DNA from 2 places in the Neobacillus oceani genome. Region 2 is predicted to be linked to the other one. Evidence: a T-box and tRNA genes for the amino acid it is inferred to sense, from the RefSeq annotation. Region 2 holds a T-box; the other holds one or more tRNA genes.
The links. A T-box is a leader RNA that pairs with one kind of tRNA and senses whether it is charged. The one in region 2 lies ahead of trpS (tryptophan--tRNA ligase), so its partner is inferred to be a tRNA-Trp.
Positions count from the first base shown of each region.

Region 1 (11,103 bases), 260 kb from region 2:
GTGGAGCATGTGGTTTAATTCGAAGCAACGCGAAGAACCTTACCAGGTCTTGACATCCTCTGACACTCCTGGAGACAGGACGTTCCCCTTCGGGGGACAGAGTGACAGGTGGTGCATGGTTGTCGTCAGCTCGTGTCGTGAGATGTTGGGTTAAGTCCCGCAACGAGCGCAACCCTTGATCTTAGTTGCCAGCATTCAGTTGGGCACTCTAAGGTGACTGCCGGTGACAAACCGGAGGAAGGTGGGGATGACGTCAAATCATCATGCCCCTTATGACCTGGGCTACACACGTGCTACAATGGATGGTACAAAGGGCAGCGAAGCCGCGAGGTGGAGCCAATCCCATAAAACCATTCTCAGTTCGGATTGCAGGCTGCAACTCGCCTGCATGAAGCCGGAATCGCTAGTAATCGCGGATCAGCATGCCGCGGTGAATACGTTCCCGGGCCTTGTACACACCGCCCGTCACACCACGGGAGTTTGTAACACCCGAAGTCGGTGGGGTAACCGTAAGGAGCCAGCCGCCTAAGGTGGGACAGATGACTGGGGTGAAGTCGTAACAAGGTAGCCGTATCGGAAGGTGCGGCTGGATCACCTCCTTTCTAAGGATATTGCCTTTAAGGCAATCGGAACTCAGTCCTTCGGGACTGTGATGTTGGCCGCTTGTTTGTTTAGTTTTGAGGGAGCAATCCTTCAAAGCTTTTTTTGACTCTGCCCTTTCGGGCAAAGTTTGTTCCTTGAAAACTGGATAATGTTAAGAAGAAGTAACCAAGAAGAACCGAGTGATCGCCATTTTAGTTTTCTCTCTGGTAAACAGAGTGGAATGACCTTTTAGGTTAAGTTAGAAAGGGCGCACGGTGGATGCCTTGGCACTAGGAGCCGATGAAGGACGGGACTAACACCGATATGCTCCGGGGAGCTGTAAGTGAGCTTTGATCCGGAGATTTCCGAATGGGGAAACCCGCCATCCGTAATGGGGTGGCATCTTTACCTGAATCCATAGGGTATTGAAGGCAGACCCGGGGAACTGAAACATCTAAGTACCCGGAGGAAGAGAAAGCAAACGCGATTCCCCAAGTAGCGGCGAGCGAAACGGGACATAGCCCAAACCGGAAGGCTTGCCTTCCGGGGTTGTAGGACACTCTACATGGAGTTACAAAGGAACGGGGTAGGCGAAGAGGCCTGGAAAGGCCTGCCGGAGAAGGTAAAAGCCCTGTAGCTGAAACTTCGTTCCCTCCTGAGTGGATCCTGAGTACGGCCGGACACGTGAAATCCGGTCGGAATCCGGGAGGACCATCTCCCAAGGCTAAATACTCCCTAGTGACCGATAGTGAACCAGTACCGTGAGGGAAAGGTGAAAAGCACCCCGGAAGGGGAGTGAAAGAGATCCTGAAACCGTGTGCCTACAAGTAGTCAGAGCCCGTTCATGGGTGATGGCGTGCCTTTTGTAGAATGAACCGGCGAGTTACGGTCCCATGCAAGGTTAAGCCGAAGAGGCGGAGCCGCAGCGAAAGCGAGTCTGAATAGGGCGAATGAGTATGTGGCCGTAGACCCGAAACCAGGTGATCTACCCATGTCCAGGTTGAAGTCCAGGTAACACTGGATGGAGGACCGAACCCACGTACGTTGAAAAGTGCGGGGATGAGGTGTGGGTAGCGGTGAAATTCCAATCGAACCTGGAGATAGCTGGTTCTCTCCGAAATAGCTTTAGGGCTAGCCTCACGTAGTGAGAGTCTTGGAGGTAGAGCACTGTTTGGACTAGGGGCCCCCATCGGGTTACCGAATTCAGACAAACTCCGAATGCCAAAGACTTATCCGTGGGAGTCAGACTGCGAGTGATAAGATCCGTAGTCAAGAGGGAAACAGCCCAGACCACCAGCTAAGGTCCCAAAGTATACGTTAAGTGGAAAAGGATGTGGAGTTGCTTAGACAACCAGGATGTTGGCTTAGAAGCAGCCACCATTTAAAGAGTGCGTAATAGCTCACTGGTCGAGTGACTCTGCGCCGAAAATGTACCGGGGCTAAACGTATCACCGAAGCTGTGGATTGACATCTTCGATGTCAGTGGTAGGAGAGCGTTCCAAGGGCGTTGAAGCAGGACCGGAAGGACCTGTGGAGCGCTTGGAAGTGAGAATGCCGGTATGAGTAGCGAAAGATGGGTGAGAATCCCATCCACCGAATGCCTAAGGTTTCCTGAGGAAGGCTCGTCCGCTCAGGGTTAGTCGGGACCTAAGCCGAGGCCGAAAGGCGTAGGCGATGGACAACAGGTTGATATTCCTGTACCACCTCTTCATCGTTTGAGCAATGGGGGGACGCAGGAGGATAGGGTAAGCGCACTGTCGGATATGTGCGTCTAAGCAGTTAGGCTGGAAAGCAGGCAAATCCGCTTTCCGTGACGGCTGAGCTGTGACAGCGAGGGAAATTTAGTACCGAAGTTCCTGATTCCACACTGCCAAGAAAAGCCTCTAGCGAGATGGAAGGTGCCCGTACCGCAAACCGACACAGGTAGGCGAGGAGAGAATCCTAAGGTGAGCGAGAGAACTCTCGTTAAGGAACTCGGCAAAATGACCCCGTAACTTCGGGAGAAGGGGTGCTCTTTAGGGTTCATAGCCCTGAAGAGCCGCAGTGAATAGGCCCAGGCGACTGTTTAGCAAAAACACAGGTCTCTGCGAAGCCGCAAGGCGAAGTATAGGGGCTGACGCCTGCCCGGTGCTGGAAGGTTAAGAGGAGGGGTTAGCGCAAGCGAAGCTCTGAATCGAAGCCCCAGTAAACGGCGGCCGTAACTATAACGGTCCTAAGGTAGCGAAATTCCTTGTCGGGTAAGTTCCGACCCGCACGAAAGGCGTAACGATCTGGGCACTGTCTCAACGAGAGACTCGGTGAAATTATAGTACCTGTGAAGATGCAGGTTACCCGCGACAGGACGGAAAGACCCCGTGGAGCTTTACTGCAGCCTGATATTGAATTTTGGTACAGCTTGTACAGGATAGGTAGGAGCCTGTGAAGCCGGAGCGCCAGCTTCGGTGGAGGCGTCGGTGGGATACTACCCTGGCTGTATTGAAATTCTAACCCGCACCCATGATCTGGGTGGGAGACAGTGTCAGGCGGGCAGTTTGACTGGGGCGGTCGCCTCCCAAAATGTAACGGAGGCGCCCAAAGGTTCCCTCAGAATGGTTGGAAATCATTCGCAGAGTGTAAAGGCACAAGGGAGCTTGACTGCGAGACCTACAAGTCGAGCAGGGACGAAAGTCGGGCTTAGTGATCCGGTGGTTCCGCATGGAAGGGCCATCGCTCAACGGATAAAAGCTACCCCGGGGATAACAGGCTTATCTCCCCCAAGAGTCCACATCGACGGGGAGGTTTGGCACCTCGATGTCGGCTCATCGCATCCTGGGGCTGTAGTCGGTCCCAAGGGTTGGGCTGTTCGCCCATTAAAGCGGTACGCGAGCTGGGTTCAGAACGTCGTGAGACAGTTCGGTCCCTATCCGTCGTGGGCGCAGGAAATTTGAGAGGAGCTGTCCTTAGTACGAGAGGACCGGGATGGACGCACCGCTGGTGTACCAGTTGTCTTGCCAAAGGCATCGCTGGGTAGCTATGTGCGGACGGGATAAGTGCTGAAAGCATCTAAGCATGAAGCCCCCCTCAAGATGAGATTTCCCATTCGTAAGAAGTAAGATCCCTGAAAGATGATCAGGTTGATAGGTCAGAGGTGGAAGCACGGCGACGTGTGGAGCTGACTGATACTAATCGATCGAGGACTTAACCAAATAGATTGCTCGTTCTTCCGAACTTCTTCTGAAAATTATCCAGTTTTGAGGGAATGAAATTTCCACTTGAAAAAACCTGAAAAGGTATTATAATAAAGTATGTCTGATTCAATGTCTGGCAGTTATGGCGAGAAGGCCACACCCGTTCCCATACCGAACACGGAAGTTAAGCTTCTCAGCGCCGATGGTAGTTGGGGCCTTGCCCCTGTGAGAGTAGGACGCTGCCGGGCTTTGATTAAATACTATTCCGCAGTAGCTCAGTGGTAGAGCAATCGGCTGTTAACCGATCGGTCGTAGGTTCGAGTCCTACCTGCGGAGCCAACAAATGGAGAGCTGTCCGAGTGGCCGAAGGAGCACGATTGGAAATCGTGTATACGCTAACCGCGTATCAAGGGTTCAAATCCCTTGCTCTCCGCCATATATATTTTAATACTGGCCCCTTGGTCAAGCGGTTAAGACACCGCCCTTTCACGGCGGTAACACGGGTTCGAATCCCGTAGGGGTCACCATACATTGGAGGATTAGCTCAGCTGGGAGAGCATCTGCCTTACAAGCAGAGGGTCGGCGGTTCGATCCCGTCATCCTCCACCATAGGTTTATATTTTTTATTGTCGCGGGGTGGAGCAACGAGCGTTGCCTCACTGATTAAACTGCGAGTTGTACCCATCGAGCTGCTTCTTGAGTTAGCCTACTGAGATGGGGACAGTCAATGCTCCCAATGAGCATGACAAAAATGTAATATTTTTTTATCGTCGCGGGGTGGAGCAGTCCGGTAGCTCGTCGGGCTCATAACCCGAAGGTCGCAGGTTCAAATCCTGCCCCCGCAATTTGGTCTGGTAGTTCAGTTGGTTAGAATGCCTGCCTGTCACGCAGGAGGTCGCGGGTTCGAGTCCCGTCCAGACCGCCATTTATGGCTCAGTAGCTCAGTCGGTAGAGCAAAGGACTGAAAATCCTTGTGTCGGCGGTTCGATTCCGTCCTGAGCCATATTTAATTTAATTTATATTCACTATGCCGGTTTAGCTCAATTGGTAGAGCAACTGACTTGTAATCAGTAGGTTGGGGGTTCAAGTCCTCTAGCCGGCACCATTTTTTCGGTGGGGTAGCGAAGTGGCTAAACGCGGCGGACTGTAAATCCGCTCCCTCAGGGTTCGGCGGTTCGAATCCGTCCCCCACCACCATTTATACAGGGGTATAGTTTAAAGGTAGAACGAAGGTCTCCAAAACCTTTGGTGTGGGTTCGATTCCTACTACCCCTGCCAATTTTCCCAATAATGGCGGTCGTGGCGAAGTGGTTAACGCACCAGATTGTGGCTCTGGCACTCGGGGGTTCGATTCCCCTCGATCGCCCCATTTATGTTTAAATATTGATATTGGGCTATAGCCAAGCGGTAAGGCAACGGACTTTGACTCCGTCACTCGTAGGTTCGAATCCTGCTAGCCCAGCCATTTATGCGGAAGTAGTTCAGTGGTAGAACACCACCTTGCCAAGGTGGGGGTCGCGGGTTCGAATCCCGTCTTCCGCTCCATTATTCGGCGGCATAGCCAAGTGGTAAGGCAAAGGTCTGCAAAACCTTTATTCACCGGTTCGAATCCGGTTGCCGCCTCCATCATACAAAGTCCAATTCATTTTATTATGCCGGTGTGGCGGAATTGGCAGACGCGCACGACTCAAAATCGTGTTCCGAAAGGAGTGCCGGTTCGACCCCGGCCACCGGTATCTGAAAACGTTGAAATGACGCTGTTCTACACAAGATGTAGAACGGCGTTTTTTCGTTTATGCGGAACGATCCAGCAATTAAAATCGTACGCGGTGGAAACGAATAACACTGTAATGGGGACGTCATTATGGCCTGTACTAGACGCCAGAACGAACTATCTATGACGGAGGACATGTCGAAGCACTGTTGCAGCCTGCGCTCCGATTATCTGGATTTTGAGGGAATCCGTTAGAACTTTGGGTTAAGGAGTGCGAAATTCGAATTTACGCTCGTTAAGGTGGCCGCCTATACATACGAGGTAACTGGCAGTGTGCATTAAGTGGACAAGCTGACGTAGCAAAATGCACATCGAGCAGGATGCGGAAGTTATACGTGGCTAATGTGGCGGGCGTTGTTAATGTCCAGGTTATCGAGGTTTACCGGACATTACTTTTATTATATTGCATCGGTCGATATACTTAGCTATTATAGGGTACTTTCCCGAAACGTAGCCGTTCTCATTCGGATTGCTTCTCGTGATGTAGACACCGTTTCAACGGACTTTTTAATGTATATACATATCGGCACGACTCAAAACCCGTGATCCGTGAGGAGTATCGGTTCGACCCCACCATCATTTTTGAATGCTTTAGTTAAGTAATATCCGTAATATAGCTCAAGAACATTGGTGTATCAGTGTTCTTGAGCGTTTTTATATATTTTTTTATAACGATACCAATCGAAGCAATATTTTTGGACTTTTTATTTGGTGTCATAACCCAAAAATTGCACGAGATATGGATGTCATACCTATTTTTTTCGGGACATACTAAAACTAGATAGAAGGTGACAATTTTTACGACACTTTTTTACAAGACTCGAGTTTTTCTAATTGACTTTAAGTAGTTGTATTGTAAGATGGAAGTAATGATTTTTTAATATTCCAATTATTAAGAACACAATTCCATACTCTAAAATTATTTTAATTGGAAAATAATTAGAAAGGTGTGTGCTTGTTGGAAAAAGAGAAGAAAATCGCAAAACAGGGGGAACAATCAGGCAGACTGGAACGTATGGGTATTTCTTTAGCAAATTGGAGTGAGAAGTGGTTTCCAGATGCGTATATTTTTGCTGCAGTTGCAGTTGTGATCGTTGCAATAATTGCTTTATTAATGGGAAGGACTCCTGTCGAGGTGGGGGTCGATTTTGGAAAACACTATTGGGATTTGATTCCTTTTACAATGCAAATGGCTTTTATTATTATTACAGGCTACGTAGTGGCTTCTTCAAAACCTGTTCATAAGCTCATTGCTAAGATGGCGACAATTCCTAAATCACCGAAAGTAGCTGTAGCTTTTGTAGCATTCTTTGCCTTAGTTACATCATTAATTAGTTGGGGATTTAGCTTAGTGTTTAGTGGTATCCTGATTAAAGAAATCAGTAATCGAGTCAAGGGTGTCGATTATCGAGCCATGGCAGCAGCAGGGTTCTTAGGTCTTGGAAGTATTTGGGCATTAGGGCTTTCTTCATCAGCAGCATTATTAATGGCAACGAAATCTTCCATTCCTCCTGAATTGTATGAAATTAGTGGTACGATTGCAATGTCGGAAACGATTTTCACTTGGCAGAACTTAGTCATGATTGTTGTTCTAATTGTTTTATCCGTTTGGCTTGCATATGTGTCCGCACCAAATAAGGACAAGGCAAAGACTGCGGAAATGGCTGGTCTTGATTATAGCCGGATAGAATCTCTTGAAAAAAAGAAGGGTGATAGACCAGGAGAATGGTTGGAATATAGCCCAATATTAACGATCTTATTAGTTACTCTAGGTTTTCTTTATATTGGATACATAATGGCTGATGTAGGTCCAATCGCAGCACTAAATCTCAATAATTATAACTTCATACTTTTAATGTTTGGGTTGCTTTTGCACTGGACACCGAGGAACTTTTTGAATTCAGTATCTAACTCAGTACCTGCTATTAGTGGAGTACTTATACAGTTTCCATTATATGCAGGGATTTTCGGAATTTTAATGAATTCAGGACTTAACGATGTATTAGTAGACTTCTTTCTTTCCATTTCGACTGAAAATACTTTCCCAGTCATTGCAGGGATCTATTCAGCTGTTCTAGGGCTCTTTCTACCTTCAGGTGGGGGAAAATGGATTGTTGAAGCACCGTACTTGCTCGAGGCTGCGAAAGAGTTAAATGTTAGCATGGCTTGGATCGTGCAAGTATATAATGCGACAGAAGCACTCCCTAACATGGTTAACCCGTTCTTTATGTTACCTTTACTGGGAGTATTGGGGATCAAGGCTAAGGACCTCGCTGGTTACTCTATATTACAATTGATTTTTCATGTTCCAGTTGTACTTTTCTTAGTTTGGATTTTAGCAAAAACACTGCCGTATGTTGCTCCAGTCTTCCAGTAATTTATGTTAATACCTCGACTCAGTTTTATACTGGTCGAGGTGTTTTATTGCAAAATTCAGCCCAGATTCAAATTTATTACATATATCATTTGGACTTTTTAAAAAAAGTATTAAAAAATGAAAAAGATATTTTACACAAATTTTTCACAAGTCCACAATGAACCCTTATATATGAAGGAGTTAGAAGGCATATTATACCCCGGCCACAGGTTTCAACTATTGACTAGAATTTTGCTTTATTAAGGCTTTTCACTTAATCGTGAAGAGTCTTTTTTTTCTTCTCTCAATAAATATTCCATTTAAATTCATTATCAATTCCTCGTGCCAAAATACCTAATTCCACAACTTATTTTCTTTTACGTCTAATAATTTTTCGGGAAATTCCCCTTTTTTTCTCGAAAGTTTTTACTTAAAAACCTGATATTAAGTCTAAAAAAACCCTTGAATTGACAACATTCGCTTTTTTCCTACAAAAACATTCTATATTCGAAAAATCACTTACTTAAGACCTATGACTTTTTACGCTACCACCAAAAATAGGAATTTAGTATAGTATCATTATACTGAAAATTTAATTTTTTCAGTCGAATACTGCGGAAGGAGGATATTCTCTGCTATTTTCTTTTTTAAAAACATTAAGGGGGAAGAACATGGGTAAAAGATTTACTGCAATATTCCTAATTATTTTGTTAGCATTTGGCAGCACAGGGTTTGCTGCATTTGGCAACATCACACCGGAACAATTAGATTTACATAAACCGACGCTTTCAAAAACAAATCTCACAGCGACTGACCACCAAGGCATTGACCCGGAACAAGAGGTTCGTGTCATTGTTGAATTGGATGGGAGCGCGCCTGTTGAAACGGCAACAAAGAAAGGCGTAAAGTACGATAAGCTGGCCAAAGCTGAGCGGAAGCAGCTAGAAAAAGCTGCAAAAGACAAGCAAAAGGCTGCAAAGGATAATATCAACGGAAAAAAACTTGGCATTAAATACGAGCAGGAATTCAATGCGATCGTAAACGGCTTTAGTGCGAAAGTAAAATACGGTGATATTGAAAAAATCAAGGAAGTGTCAGAGGTAAAACAAGTATACCTCGCAAACGAGTATAATCTACCAACTGAAAAGCCGGATATGAAGTACAGCAAAGAACTCGTTGAAGCCCAGAAAGCTTGGCGTGATTTCGGATACAATGGGGAAGGTATGGTTGTCGGAATCATCGACTCCGGAGTTGACCCTTCGCATAAAGACTTCCTATTAAGTGATTCCTCTGCTGCTAAGATATCCAAAGGTGCGGTAGAGAATGAAATTGCCGAGTCAAGCCTTCCAGGAAAGTATTTTAATGACAAGGTCCCTTACGGCTGGAACTACATGGACAAGAACGATGACATCCTTGATGACAATGCCGTTACAGGCATGCACGGGATGCACGTAGCAGGAACTGTAGCAGCCAATGGTGACGAAGAAGACGGTGGCATTAAAGGTGTTGCTCCAGAAGCTCAATTACTTGCTTTGCGTGTATTTGGCGAAGAGCAGGCATCTACATGGGGCGATATTTATATTAAAGCGATTGATGATGCGATTAAGCTTGGCGCTGACGTATTAAATATGAGCCTTGGGTCGACTGCTGGGTTCGTAGATGCGAATTCACCTGAACAACAGGCTGTTACACGTGCTGTTGATAACGGAGTGGTCATGTCTATTTCTGCAGGTAACTCAACTTACTTTGGAAACGGTTATTTCCACCCATACGCTTCAAACCCAGATTATGGCGTTGTAGGTTCTCCTGGTGTATCCACTGACTCCATTTCTGTTGCGTCCTATGAAAACACACACATGGATGTAGATGCGGCTAATGTTTCAATTGAAGGTGGCGGTGCAGAACAAGTAATGTTCCTATCAGCCGGTCAGACTGCCCCTACAGTGGGTACAAGCTTTGAATTGGTTTACGGAGGATTAGGAAAGCCTGATCAGCTTGAAGGAAAAGATTTGGAAGGTAAATTTGCGTTAATTCAACGTGGTGAGATAGGGTTTGTTGATAAAGCCCTTAATGCCCAAAAAGCTGGTGCTGCCGGAGTAATTATTTACAACAATGCCGGTGGAACCGTTAATATGGCAACCGATGCTGCGATTACGATTCCACAATTATTCATGTTAAAAGCGGATGGGGATCGCTTTGCGGCTGCCCTTCAAGCCGGCAAAGCTGTAAGTGTGAGCTTCGACGGCGGTAAGATGACCGTACCAAACAGTAATGCAGGCAAGATGAGCGACTTTACATCCTGGGGCATCACGCCTAGCCTTGATTTCAAACCGGAAATCACTGCTCCAGGCGGACAAATTTACTCCACTGCTGACCATAACGAATACCAGATTATGAGCGGTACATCAATGGCGGCGCCGCACGTATCCGGTGGTTCTGCATTGGTACTTGAAAGAGTAGATAATGAATTCAGCCTTCAAGGCGCTGCTCGTTCAAAGCTTGCGAAGAAATTCTTGTTAAATACTGCTAAACCGATTTTATTCAGTGGTGCGCCTGTGTCACCACGCCGACAGGGAGCGGGCTTAATGCAGCTTCATGCTGCATTATCAACACCTGTAACCGTGACTGACTCCAAAACTGGTGAAGCGAAAGTTGCCTTGAAAGAAGTAAAAAACAATGTTGTAACGTTTACGTTAACCGCGGAAAACTACTCTGACAACGCAGTAGCCTATGATGTTAGTGCAAGTGCTCAAACGGATGCTCCAGTTAATGCAGGCGGTGGGTTATTTGTATCAGTACCGAACCAATTTGGTGCACTGAATCTAGGTGCGGTTGCAACAGTTAACGGAAAGGCAGTCAACACAATCGAAGTTCCTGCCAAAGGCAAAACAACTTTTGAAGTCTCTGTAGATGTCAGTGGATGGGACTCAACGTTGAAATCGTATTTTACAAATGGCTACTGGTTGGAAGGCTTTGTTAAACTAACCGACCCAACTGATACAAATCCTGATTTGGTTGTTCCTTACGTCGGCTTTAAAGGTGACTGGAATGCGGCTCCAATCCTTGACACTCCAGCTTGGGATCCAATGTCCTACTACGGATACACAGGCGTTATGACACATTTAGGCGGCGGCAAGTACAATTATTTAGGTACTGACCAGGCAACTGGCGAGCTTAACCCTAATTTGATTGCCATTTCGCCAAATGGTGACGGTAAAAACGAT
Region 1 covers NZ_CP143543.1:817,692-828,794, forward strand. The annotation lists rRNA gene V1499_RS03995 (16S ribosomal RNA) at 1-602, shown strand, start outside; rRNA gene V1499_RS04000 (23S ribosomal RNA) at 835-3,767, shown strand; rRNA gene rrf (5S ribosomal RNA) at 3,882-3,997, shown strand; tRNA gene V1499_RS04010 (tRNA-Asn) at 4,014-4,088, shown strand; tRNA gene V1499_RS04015 (tRNA-Ser) at 4,095-4,185, shown strand; tRNA gene V1499_RS04020 (tRNA-Glu) at 4,202-4,276, shown strand; tRNA gene V1499_RS04025 (tRNA-Val) at 4,283-4,358, shown strand; tRNA gene V1499_RS04030 (tRNA-Met) at 4,521-4,594, shown strand; tRNA gene V1499_RS04035 (tRNA-Asp) at 4,598-4,674, shown strand; tRNA gene V1499_RS04040 (tRNA-Phe) at 4,680-4,752, shown strand; tRNA gene V1499_RS04045 (tRNA-Thr) at 4,779-4,854, shown strand; tRNA gene V1499_RS04050 (tRNA-Tyr) at 4,862-4,946, shown strand; tRNA gene V1499_RS04055 (tRNA-Trp) at 4,954-5,027, shown strand; tRNA gene V1499_RS04060 (tRNA-His) at 5,043-5,118, shown strand; tRNA gene V1499_RS04065 (tRNA-Gln) at 5,140-5,214, shown strand; tRNA gene V1499_RS04070 (tRNA-Gly) at 5,220-5,294, shown strand; tRNA gene V1499_RS04075 (tRNA-Cys) at 5,301-5,375, shown strand; tRNA gene V1499_RS04080 (tRNA-Leu) at 5,404-5,485, shown strand; gene V1499_RS04085 (hypothetical protein) at 5,884-6,069, shown strand; gene V1499_RS04090 (short-chain fatty acid transporter) at 6,482-7,900, shown strand; gene V1499_RS04095 (S8 family serine peptidase) at 8,551-11,103, shown strand, end outside.
Region 1: it has a tRNA-Trp gene. The T-box ahead of trpS (tryptophan--tRNA ligase) is inferred to sense a tRNA for this amino acid. The anticodon was not compared.

Region 2 (11,103 bases):
TTGTACCCAAACAAAGTCACTCATCCTGATTTGAGTGACTTCAATTCGGAATACGCAGAAACCTTGCTTTTCACGACATGTAAACCAAATTCAGCTCCCTCAATTTGGCACGCACCCAAAAATCAAGTACGCCAGGGCAAAAGAAAAACGACCCTTAGTGGGCCGTTTTCTTTGTTAACACTTATGGTTATTCAAGAGGATCTCTCCTGCACAGTCAATAAATCCTGCTACTTGTACTGAGCCTTGTACTGCTCGAATTCCTTCTTGGAGCAATAAACGAAGTGGCCAGGAGCAACTTCTCTCATCTCAAGTTCTTCATTCTCTTCATACTTATGGACACTTGGGTCGTAAGGAATCCTTTTCCTTGTGCGTTCACTGTCCGGATCCGGTAGTGGAATCGCCGATAGGAGCGATCTAGTATACGGATGCAGCGGGTTTTTATACAATTCTTCCGCAGGTGCCAATTCAACCAGCTTCCCGAAGTACATAACGCCAATCCTGTCGCTGATGTACTTGACCATGGACAGGTCGTGGGCGATGAACAGATACGTCAAGCCCTTTTCCTTCTGCAATTTTTTCAATAGGTTGACAACCTGTGCCTGGATGGACACGTCAAGTGCTGAAATTGGTTCATCCGCGATGATAAAGTCCGGCTCCACGGCAAGTGCGCGGGCAATCCCGATACGCTGCCTTTGGCCACCGGAAAATTCATGCGGATAACGGTTTGCGTGTTCCTTGTTCAAGCCGACCGTCTCAAGCAATTCATATACCCTCTCCATCCTTGCTTTCCTGCCCTTGGCAAGGCCGTGGATGTCGATTCCTTCGGCAATGATATCGGCCACCGTCATCCTTGGGTTTAGGGAAGCATATGGATCCTGGAAAATCATTTGCATTTTCCGGTTGAATTCTTTTAATTTCTTAGTCGACTTATGGCCATGGACATCCTCGCCATTAAAGAGTACCTGCCCATCAGTTGCGTCATAAAGGCGGATAATCGTCCTGCCGGTTGTTGACTTCCCGCATCCGGACTCCCCTACCAAACCAAGGGTTTCACCTTTGTAAATATCGAATGTTATACCATCAACAGCCTTGACCATATTTGGCCGTCCAACATTGAAGTACTGTTTCAGGTTTTTTATTTCAACCAATTTTTCAGCCATCTATTTCCCCTCCTTGACAAGCCTTGGCTCATCGAACGCAGAGGCCAGCTTCCTCATCCGTTTCTTTACTGCTTCAGGCGGCTCGACCTTTGGTGCATCGGGATGAAGGAGCCATGTTTTTGCGAAATGTGTTTCTGAAATTTGGAACAACGGCGGCTCTTGCTCAAAATCAATGGCCATTGCATACGGGTTCCTAGCCGCAAACGCATCGCCTTTTGGCGGGTTTGTCAGGTCTGGTGGTGTTCCCGGAATCGCGGCAAGTTCGGATTTATCGTCACTGTCCAAGCTTGGCATGGACGCAAGCAATCCCCATGTATACGGGTGGCGCGGATCATAGAAGATTTCATCCACCGTTCCCATTTCAACGATTTGGCCTGCATACATAACGACAACCCTATCGGCAACGTTAGCGACGACACCAAGGTCGTGCGTAATGAAGATGATGGAAGTATCCATCTTGCTTTGCAAGTCATTCATAAGGTCCAGGATTTGCGCCTGGATGGTAACGTCAAGTGCTGTAGTCGGCTCATCGGCAATTAGGAGCTGCGGATTAGCAGCAAGGGCTATCGCAATCATCGCCCGTTGTCTCATACCGCCGGAAAACTCATGCGGATACTGGTTGACGCGCCGTTCAGGCATAGGAATCCCTACGAGGCGCAGCATTTCCACCGCACGTTCCTTGGCCGCGGCCTGGCTCATATTTTGGTGCTTAATTAGCCCCTCCATGATTTGGCGTCCGATTTTCATCGTAGGATTCAGGGAAGTCATTGGATCCTGGAAAATCATGCTTATTTCTTTTCCTCGGATTTTTTCCATTTGCTTTTCCTTTTTTGGAACGATGTCTTCCCCATTGAAGAGGATTTGTCCGCCTGTGATTTTACCTGGAGGCATTGGAATCAGCTTCATGATCGTTTGTGCCGTAACACTTTTTCCAGAGCCAGATTCCCCTACAATCGCAAGGGTTTCACCTTTTTTCAAGTCAAAGCTTACGCCACGGACAGCTTTTACGTCTCCGCCATAAGTCTGGAATGAGACTTCCAGGTTCTTTACTTCAAGCAATTTCGTCATTTCTCATTCCCCCTTATTTCCGTAGTCTTGGATCCAATGCGTCGCGCAATCCGTCACCGATTACGTTGAAGGCAAAGATGGTTAAACAGATAAACGTAGCCGGGAAGAACAAGCGCCAAGGATAGTATTTAAGGGCCGGCAGTCCATCAGACGCCATTGTTCCCCAACTCGCAAGCGGCGGCGTCAATCCAAGCCCTAAATAACTCAGGAATGATTCCGTAAAGATAGCGGATGGAACGGATAACGTCATTGTTACGAGGATAGGCCCCATTGTATTCGGAATGAGGTGCTTGCTCATAATCCTCGGCAAATCCGCGCCTAGTGTCCTTGATGCAAGTACAAACTCCTGGTTTTTAAGGGAAAGTACCTGCCCCCGGACAATCCGCGCCATATTGATCCAGCCCGTGATTGTCATTGCCAGGATCATCGTTCCCACACCTTGTCCAAGAACAACCATCAAGAGGATAACCAACAGCAAATACGGAACACCCCAAAGGATATCGGCGAACCGCATCATGGCATCGTCTGTACGGCCGCCCTTATAGCCTGCTAGGCCGCCATAAAATACACCGATGAAAAAATCGACCAGGGCAGCCGCAACGCCGATGAACAATGAAATCCTTGCACCGAACCAAGTACGCGCGAACACATCGCGGCCAAGGTCGTCGGTGCCAAACCAATGCTCACTGCTTGGCGCTTTATTCGTATTCGTATAATCATTTGATCTATAATCATGTTCAGTCATATGAGGTCCAAAGATTGCCATGAAAATCAAGAGGATCAGGAGAACAACGCCAAACATGGCAAGCTTGTTTTTACGAAAACGGATTGAAACATCTTTCCAGAAAGAAAGGCTCGGTTTCGATATCTTTTCCGCATCGTAAGCCTTTGAACCGACAATCTGGAACTTATCTTTTGAAATCTGCATTGTTATTCTCCTTTCCTTCCGCCGGACAGTTTAATCCGTGGATCAATCAAGCCGTACGCGATGTCGACGAGGAGAATGGCCGTCAGCAAAATGATACTGTAGAAAACTGTAACACCCATGATAACTGTATAATCGCGGTTGGTGATTGATGTTACAAAGTGGGACCCAAGTCCTGGTATACCAAAAATCCTCTCGATAACGAAGCTCCCTGTAATGACACCTGCGGAAAGGGGGCCCAAATACGTCACAACAGGAAGCAATGCATTCCTGATCGCATGCTTCACAGTGATTGCCCTTTCGCTAAGCCCTTTTGCCTTTGCCGTACGGATATAGTCATTTGACATGACTTCCAGCATGCTCGAGCGGGTCAAGCGTGCAATAAACGCCATTGGCGTGGAAGCGAGTGCCACGGCCGGCAGGATCGTATGAGCAAAAGATTCCCAGCGCGCCACTGGCAAAATCTGCAGTTTGATGGAAAAAATATATTGAAGGACAGATGCCATAATAAAGGATGGAACTGAAATGCCCATTACCGCAAATATCATTGCGCTATAGTCCTGCCATTTATTATGCCTTAACGCGGCAATAATACCGAGGAGGACCCCAAGTGATACGGCAATTAAAATTGCTTCTAGCCCCAGGGCAAGTGAAACAGGGAACCCTGTCTCAATTAGGTCGTTAACTGTCCTTGCCTTGTACTTAAATGAGGGGCCGAAATCCCATTGGGCAATCCTGCCCAAGTATTCTCCGTATTGGACATACCATGGTTGGTCCAAACCATAATGCTCATTCAAAGCTTTTTCAATCTCAGCAGGCAACTGTTTTTCGGATGTAAACGGATTGCCTGGTGCCAGCCTCATTAGAAAAAATGTGGCCGTAATGATCAAGTAAAGGGAAAGTAGCATAAAAACCAATCTTCTAAAGATGTATCTAACCAAAAGTGCCCACCTCCATTGTTTGCCCTTTATCCTCTCCTAAAAATCAATTATTGACAATTTTTAAGAATAGTAAAAGGGTCTGCCGGAATTGGATTTATTTTCAAAACACTCTGGAAGCTTAGAAAAACTTGGCATCTATACGCCAAGTCCTAAAGGAGCATGCCTAATTTTTTCTATACTTCAGAATATTCCTCTAATATACCCTATATCAGAAAGGAAGGTATATGGGAACCGTAACCCCATATACCTACCTAAGTTGTATACCATATTCAGTTTTGCTTATTCGAACTTAGCCCACTTCAGCTGGACATCGCCAAGGCCGGATACAACTACACCCTTCAGGTTGTCTTTCTTAACCCAAACGTTTGTATAGAAGTAGATTGGGGCAGCCGGCATTTCATCCATGAAGATTGCTTCGGCTTGTTTCAACATTTCAAGACGCTTGTTGGCATCGCCTTCTTTTTGGGAATCGATCAGAAGCTGTTTATATTCTGCATTTTCCCAGAAAGTATCGTTGTTGCCGCCAAGTTTGTCGCGGTAAATTTCAAGGAAGTTGATTGGGTCGTTAAAGTCGCCCAGCCAGCCCATACGGCCGATCATGTAATCTCCCTTATGCATCTTGTCGATGTATACAGCCCACTCGGCATTGTCCAAGGTCACTTCAACGCCAAGGTTCTTCTTCCACATATCCTGGATTGCCTGGGCAATCTTTTGGTGTGCTTCTGAAGTGTTATAGGAAAGCGTGATTGCAGGAAGCTCGGAAACATCGCTATAACCAAGTTCCTTCAAACCTTCTGCAAGGAATTCCTTCGCTTTTTCAACATCGTTATCTTTGAAATAGCCCTTTTCATTTTCCTTGTTCATGGAAGGAGGTACGATTGCCATCGCAGGCACCTGTCCGCCCTGTGTGATGTTTTCAACTATTGCCTGGCGGTTGATTGCGTAGGCAAGAGCTTTACGGATATTTTTATTATTCAATGGCGGCTTTTCAGTCTGGAACTTATACCAATAAGTACCAGCGATTGGTTTGATGTTCAGGTTACCCGCATCCTTCAGCTGCTTAAGAGCGTCTGTTGGAAGTGTACCGAACGGAGAACCGGCCCAGTCAAGCTCGCCGTTGTCGAACATGGATAGTTCAGTGTTAGGATCATTAATCATGTACATCTCGACTTTAGTCAGGCTGACAGCATCAGCATCCCAATAGTCTTCGTTCTTTTCAATAACGATTTTGTCCTGGTGAGCCCATTCAGTCATCTTGAAAGGACCATTTGATACATATGCATCGCCTGCGTCAGTGTACCAATTCGGATTCTCTGTGGCCACTTTCTCATTAACAGGGAAATAAGTGTAAAACGCAGTCAACTCCAAAAAGTAAGGAGTCGGGTTCTCTAGTGTGACTACAAGAGTTTTGTCGTCCTTTGCTTCTACGCCTAGTGTTTCTGGCTTGGCTTTGCCTTCATTGATAGCCTGGCCGCCTTTAACATAGTATAGCTGGTATGCATACTGTGACTCGTTTGCTGGGTCAAGTGCCCATCTCCAGGCATAAACGAAATCATGGGCGGTTACAGGGTCGCCGTTTGTCCATTTAGCATCACGGAGCTTGAACGTGTACTGTGTCAGGTCGTCTGAAGGCTGGATGTCTTCCGCCATGGCAGGCTGCGGTTTTCCGTCCTTGTCAATACGTGTCAAGCCTTCAAATGTCTGAAGCAATACGCCGCCTGAGGTAGCGTCATTAGCCAATCCCGGATGTAGGGAGAATGGCTCGGAGTTGATGTTAACTTTCATTTCCTGTGGAACGTCTTTTTTCTTCTTGTCCTTATCGCCGCTGGCGCTATCGCCGCCGCTGCAGGCAGCAAGGAACATGCTCATTACAATCAACATGCTGAAAAAGATAGAAAATCTTTTCTTCACAGTCTTACCCCCCTATTATTAATTTCCTCAAACGGAAGTCCGATTGTCTTTCCAGTAAACTACATTTGTATGTACGGAAAAGAATGATTTAATAGTCTGATAATTTCTAAAAAAGAAAAAATCAGCCAATTAACCAATAAAAAAAAGCGAATTTATAGCTTTGCAGATACATTCATCTCCAGAAGTTATAAACCGGCTTTTTCTAGGTCCGGCTATAGAACATACGAATGTAATAATTGAAACACAATCGTAAAGTCGCCCGTTTGTTACGTTTATTATAAATAGTTTAATTCTTTAATGCAAGCAGGAAATTGGGACACAACCCTCTATTCCGGAATAACATTCTAGTATTACACTGGAAAAGGCGTATGAATTTTCCTGAAATTACCTCAATTTTACCTTCCCTAGCCATCTAATCCGCTTGATTTTCAATGCAATTTAATGTATTTTAATATTACAATTAATACAACGGCTTTGAGAAAGAATAGTACTGCCAGCAATTGGTTTTCAGAGAGTTTGTGGATGGTGTGAACAAACAACCGGCTGCCAGGAATGGGCTTTTGAGCCCCGGAATGGAAATTTAGTATATTCCGGCGCGTGCCAGGCGTTAACATGGCTTCCCCTTCAAGGGGCAAAAGAGGCTTTTAAGCAATTAGGGTGGCACCGCGGACCATTCGTCCCTATCATGATGGGGATGAATGGTCTTTTTTTATTATTTTTCAAAAATTATAAGGAGGAAACTTCCATGAAAACAATTTTTTCGGGTATTCAGCCAAGCGGCACGATTACTCTTGGAAATTACATCGGCGCCTTAAAGCAGTTCGTGGAGCTTCAGGAGGAATATAACTGCTATTTCTGTATAGTAGACCAGCATGCGATTACCGTACCACAGGACCCTATTCAATTAAGAAAAAATATCCGCAGCCTTGCCGCCCTCTATTTGGCGGTAGGCCTGGATCCGGAACGTGCTACGCTTTTCATCCAGTCCGAGGTGCCCGCACACGCCCAGGCCGGATGGATGATGCAATGCATCTCCTATATTGGCGAACTTGAAAGAATGACTCAGTTCAAAGACAAATCCGCAGGGAAAGAAGCGGTTTCCGCTGGGCTTCTAACATATCCGCCACTAATGGTCGCCGATATCCTCCTTTACAGTACAGATCTAGTACCTGTAGGCGAGGACCAAAAGCAGCATTTGGAACTGACAAGGGACCTGGCGGAAAGGTTCAATAAAAAGTATCGGGAGATTTTCAGCATACCGGAAGTGCGAATTCCCGAGGTCGGCGCTAGAATCATGTCGCTACAGGAACCGACAAAGAAGATGAGTAAGTCCGACCCTAACACGAAATCGTTCATTTCTATCCTTGACGAGCCGAAGCTAATTGAAAAGAAAATTAAAAGCGCAGTTACCGATTCTGACGGCGTCGTAAAATACGACAAGGATAACAAGCCAGGAGTATCGAATCTTTTGACCATTTATTCCATTCTAGGCGGAAAACCCATTCCTGAAATTGAAAAAAACTATGAAGGAAAAGGATATGGGGAGTTTAAGGCCGATTTGGCCGAAGTCGTCATCCATGCGCTTAAACCAATCCAGGACAGGTACCATGAATTAATGGAGTCCTCTGAACTGGACGACATCCTGGATCGGGGCGCGGAAAAAGCAAACAGGGCAGCATCGAAAATGCTAAAGAAAATGGAAAGTGCGATGGGGCTTGGCAGAAAGCGCAAAAAATAAGGTCTATTCATTAAACAAAGAGAGGCATTCCCAATTAAATTGGGCGCCTCTCTTTGTTATTTCAAAATGCTTTTAAGAAACTATTTCTGCCCTACTTACTAACAGCTTATCCATTAAACACCATTCGCCTATTATATAGAAGAAACTCGACGTTTAATTTCCTTAGAAAAAAAACTGCAAAACAACCGAAAAAAATCTCCTCTAACAGCTGGTTCTAAATTGGGGATTAATTCACCTTGGGACCGTGCTCCATTTCCCAAAGTTTTTCGAAAAACGGCTGCCCTTTAATAAGATTTTCACAGAAATGTTCATGCTTCCTACTCCAGCCTGGCTTTACATTTGTAAAAAGCTGCTTCCACGCTTCGTCAAAATTCATTTTTTGGATTGCTTCATAATGTTCAGGTGACCATTCCGTATACCAATAGCGAATTTCTGCTTCATTCCCTGATGACTGCAGCTGGTCGAGCGCCATGAACAACAGCTGTTTCAATTGCCTTTCCTTTCTGGTTAACCCGGTCATTAGTTCCGGTTCAGGAGAAAGTATATGGAACTCTTTAGAATCAAGTTCAGGCTTGAATTTGTAAACTGCGGGATCCTGATTTTCAAGCATTTCATAGACAAGCTGTTCCTGCCTGGGAATAAGCCTGCTTTTTCTGACCGGAATATTGTACCCAATTGTGTCAACTGCCAGTATGTCCATTCCGTCACTTATGACAAAACAGTATTCTAATTGAATCCGCTCATGATTTTTCCGTAAATAAGCCTTTTGATAAATATCATCGAGAAGCTGCTGAGGCAATGGCGCAAGGTCGTTTTCAATGTAACGGAACAGGATTGGCTCAACCTTTAAGAGCGGTACCTGGTCAAGCAATTCAACGCCATCATCTTTTCTCCATTCATGGAAATGGCATACATTGTAGCCATTTTCCTCTCCTTCAAACCAGTTCACCCAGACATCATGAAGATATAACATTGATCGACCCCTCACTTCAAGAATCCATTTGTCAATCAGTATAGGCAGCCTCAAGTTAAATTATTCCTTATTCGGACGATGAATCCTTTCATTCATTATCATTTCGGCTGGGTAGAAATATGCTTAAAGCGACGATTGTCACGCCTATCGGAAGTAGATAGCATTCAGGCTTCGCCGATATAAATTGAAGATAGTCCCAATACCCCATACCTGCGGCGAAAACGTTCAGATATGCAACTAAACTGATACCCCCGGAAACCGAAATGCCAAAACCCGTCAGCAAGAAAAACAACCTAACAGCCATAATCCCCGATTCTCCTGTCCATGCCGACCCTCCTGCATGTCCGCATTCTTTAACACATATGTATGATTGATTATCCTTGGTTATGTACACCCTTTCCCTGGAAGGTTTTTTCACAAAAAAAATCTACCATTTTTGGATGGTAGATTTTATCTTCGAGATTTAGGGTTGAAAGCATCTTTTAGGCCCTCTCCGATGAAGTTAATGGAAAGGATTGTCGTTGTGATAATCAATGCCGGCGGAACCCAGATCCATGGTTTGCCTTTAAGTACATCCGGCTCATTTGCAGAAGAAAGCATATTTCCCCAGCTCGGGACTTCCTGTGGCACACCAAATCCTAGGTAGCTCAACGCGGATTCGGCTACAATCATGCCGGCAAACAAAATTGTCGCCTGAACGATAATCGTTGACATGACGTTTGGCAATAGATGCTTGGTGATAACTTTAAAAGGTGAGCAACCAATCGAAACTGCCGCTGTGATGTACTCATTTTCCTTTTCCGCGAGAATCTTGCTTCGCACAATCCGCGCAACCCCGCCCCAGTTAAGAATACTAATGGTTCCAACCAACACCCATACCCCCGAGACCATCCCAAACAGGATTGCGTTAAGGACGATAACAAAAACGAGGAACGGGAAGTTCAGGACAAAATCAGTAAACCTCATTAGTAGGCTGTCAACAGTTCCTCCAAAATAGCCAGCAATAGACCCTACAAGTGTACCGAGGAATATGACAAAAAATGTACAGGAAAGGCCAACCATCAATGAAATACGTCCGCCATACAGCAGCCTAGTGAAGACATCCCTTCCGCTCTTGTCGGTACCGAGCCAATGGTCCGCTGATGGTTTAAGCGACATTTCACCAATATTGATCCGGGAAACATCCGCGGTCGTGATAAATGGTGCCAAGAATGAAAGGATACTTACTATCAATAAGAAAACAAGGCTTACCATCGCCAGTTTGTTTTTCAGGAATTTTTTACGCGCAAGGGCCAGTGGAGATAAACTTCTTTTCGGCGGCCCTACATTCAATTCTGATTCTTTTCGAGTTGCAATTTCCATTATCTGTCCCTCCTTAATCCAGCCTGATACGCGGATCGACTACACCATATAGAATATCCGCAACAAGGTTGCCGACCAATGTCAAAAAGGAAAACAACATGGTCAGAGCCATCATGACCGGATAATCCCTGGTATTTACTGACTGAAGGAACAGCTGGCCGATTCCGGGATAGGTAAAGATTGATTCTGTGATGATCGCGCCGCTAATAATGGCGACAATATCGAAGCCAAGGAAGGTAATAAGCGGGATAATGGAATTCCGCAAAATATGGACATTGTAAATCCGCTTTTCCGGTGTTCCTTTCGCCCTTGCAGTCCTTACAAAATCCTTGCGGCTGTTTTCAATGATATCGTTCCGCAGAAACTGCGTATAACTGGCAGTACTAAGCATTCCAAGCACAAGGGCAGGAAGCAATACGTGATGTAACTTACTCAAATACCATTCAAACGTACCGTTAGGTATTGTAATATCGACTGATCCATTTGACGGAAACCAGTTCAGCGAAAAGGAGAAGATATATATGGCGAATACCCCTGCAACAAACGATGGGATTGAAAGCCCGAGATAGTTAAAGCCACCAATCAAGTTGTCTGCCATGGTATAAGGCTTTCGGCCTGCATATGTTCCCATTAAGAATGCCAGGATGTACGTAATCAGGATTGCCGTACCTCCAAGCATAAGGGTGTTAGGTACCTTTTCACTTATAACATCTGCAACATCAATCTTAAAACGGGTTGATTTTCCGAAATCGCCCTGAACAAAATTGGAAATCCAGTTAAAGTACTGAACTGGAAGAGGGTCGTAATACCCCATTTTTTGCCGCATTTCCTCAATGTATTGGGGGTCTGTGTTATTCGGATCTATTTCTCCACTGAAGGAGTCCCCTGGCATTAATTTCGCCAAAGTAAAAACCACAATGGAGATAAGGAGCAACATTGGGATCATTCCCAATATTCTACGAAGCGAATATTTCAACATATGCATTCTCCTTACCTTTGCTGCGTCTTGGCTGCCGTTCAATTTT
Region 2 covers NZ_CP143543.1:1,079,764-1,090,866, reverse strand. The annotation lists gene V1499_RS05440 (ABC transporter ATP-binding protein) at 228-1,160, opposite strand; gene V1499_RS05435 (ABC transporter ATP-binding protein) at 1,161-2,228, opposite strand; gene V1499_RS05430 (ABC transporter permease) at 2,242-3,156, opposite strand; gene V1499_RS05425 (ABC transporter permease) at 3,159-4,094, opposite strand; gene V1499_RS05420 (peptide ABC transporter substrate-binding protein) at 4,374-6,005, opposite strand; T-box leader at 6,471-6,690, shown strand; gene trpS (tryptophan--tRNA ligase) at 6,751-7,743, shown strand; gene V1499_RS05410 (YjbA family protein) at 7,970-8,716, opposite strand; gene V1499_RS05405 (hypothetical protein) at 8,805-9,020, opposite strand; gene opp4C (oligopeptide ABC transporter permease) at 9,167-10,078, opposite strand; gene opp4B (oligopeptide ABC transporter permease) at 10,092-11,057, opposite strand.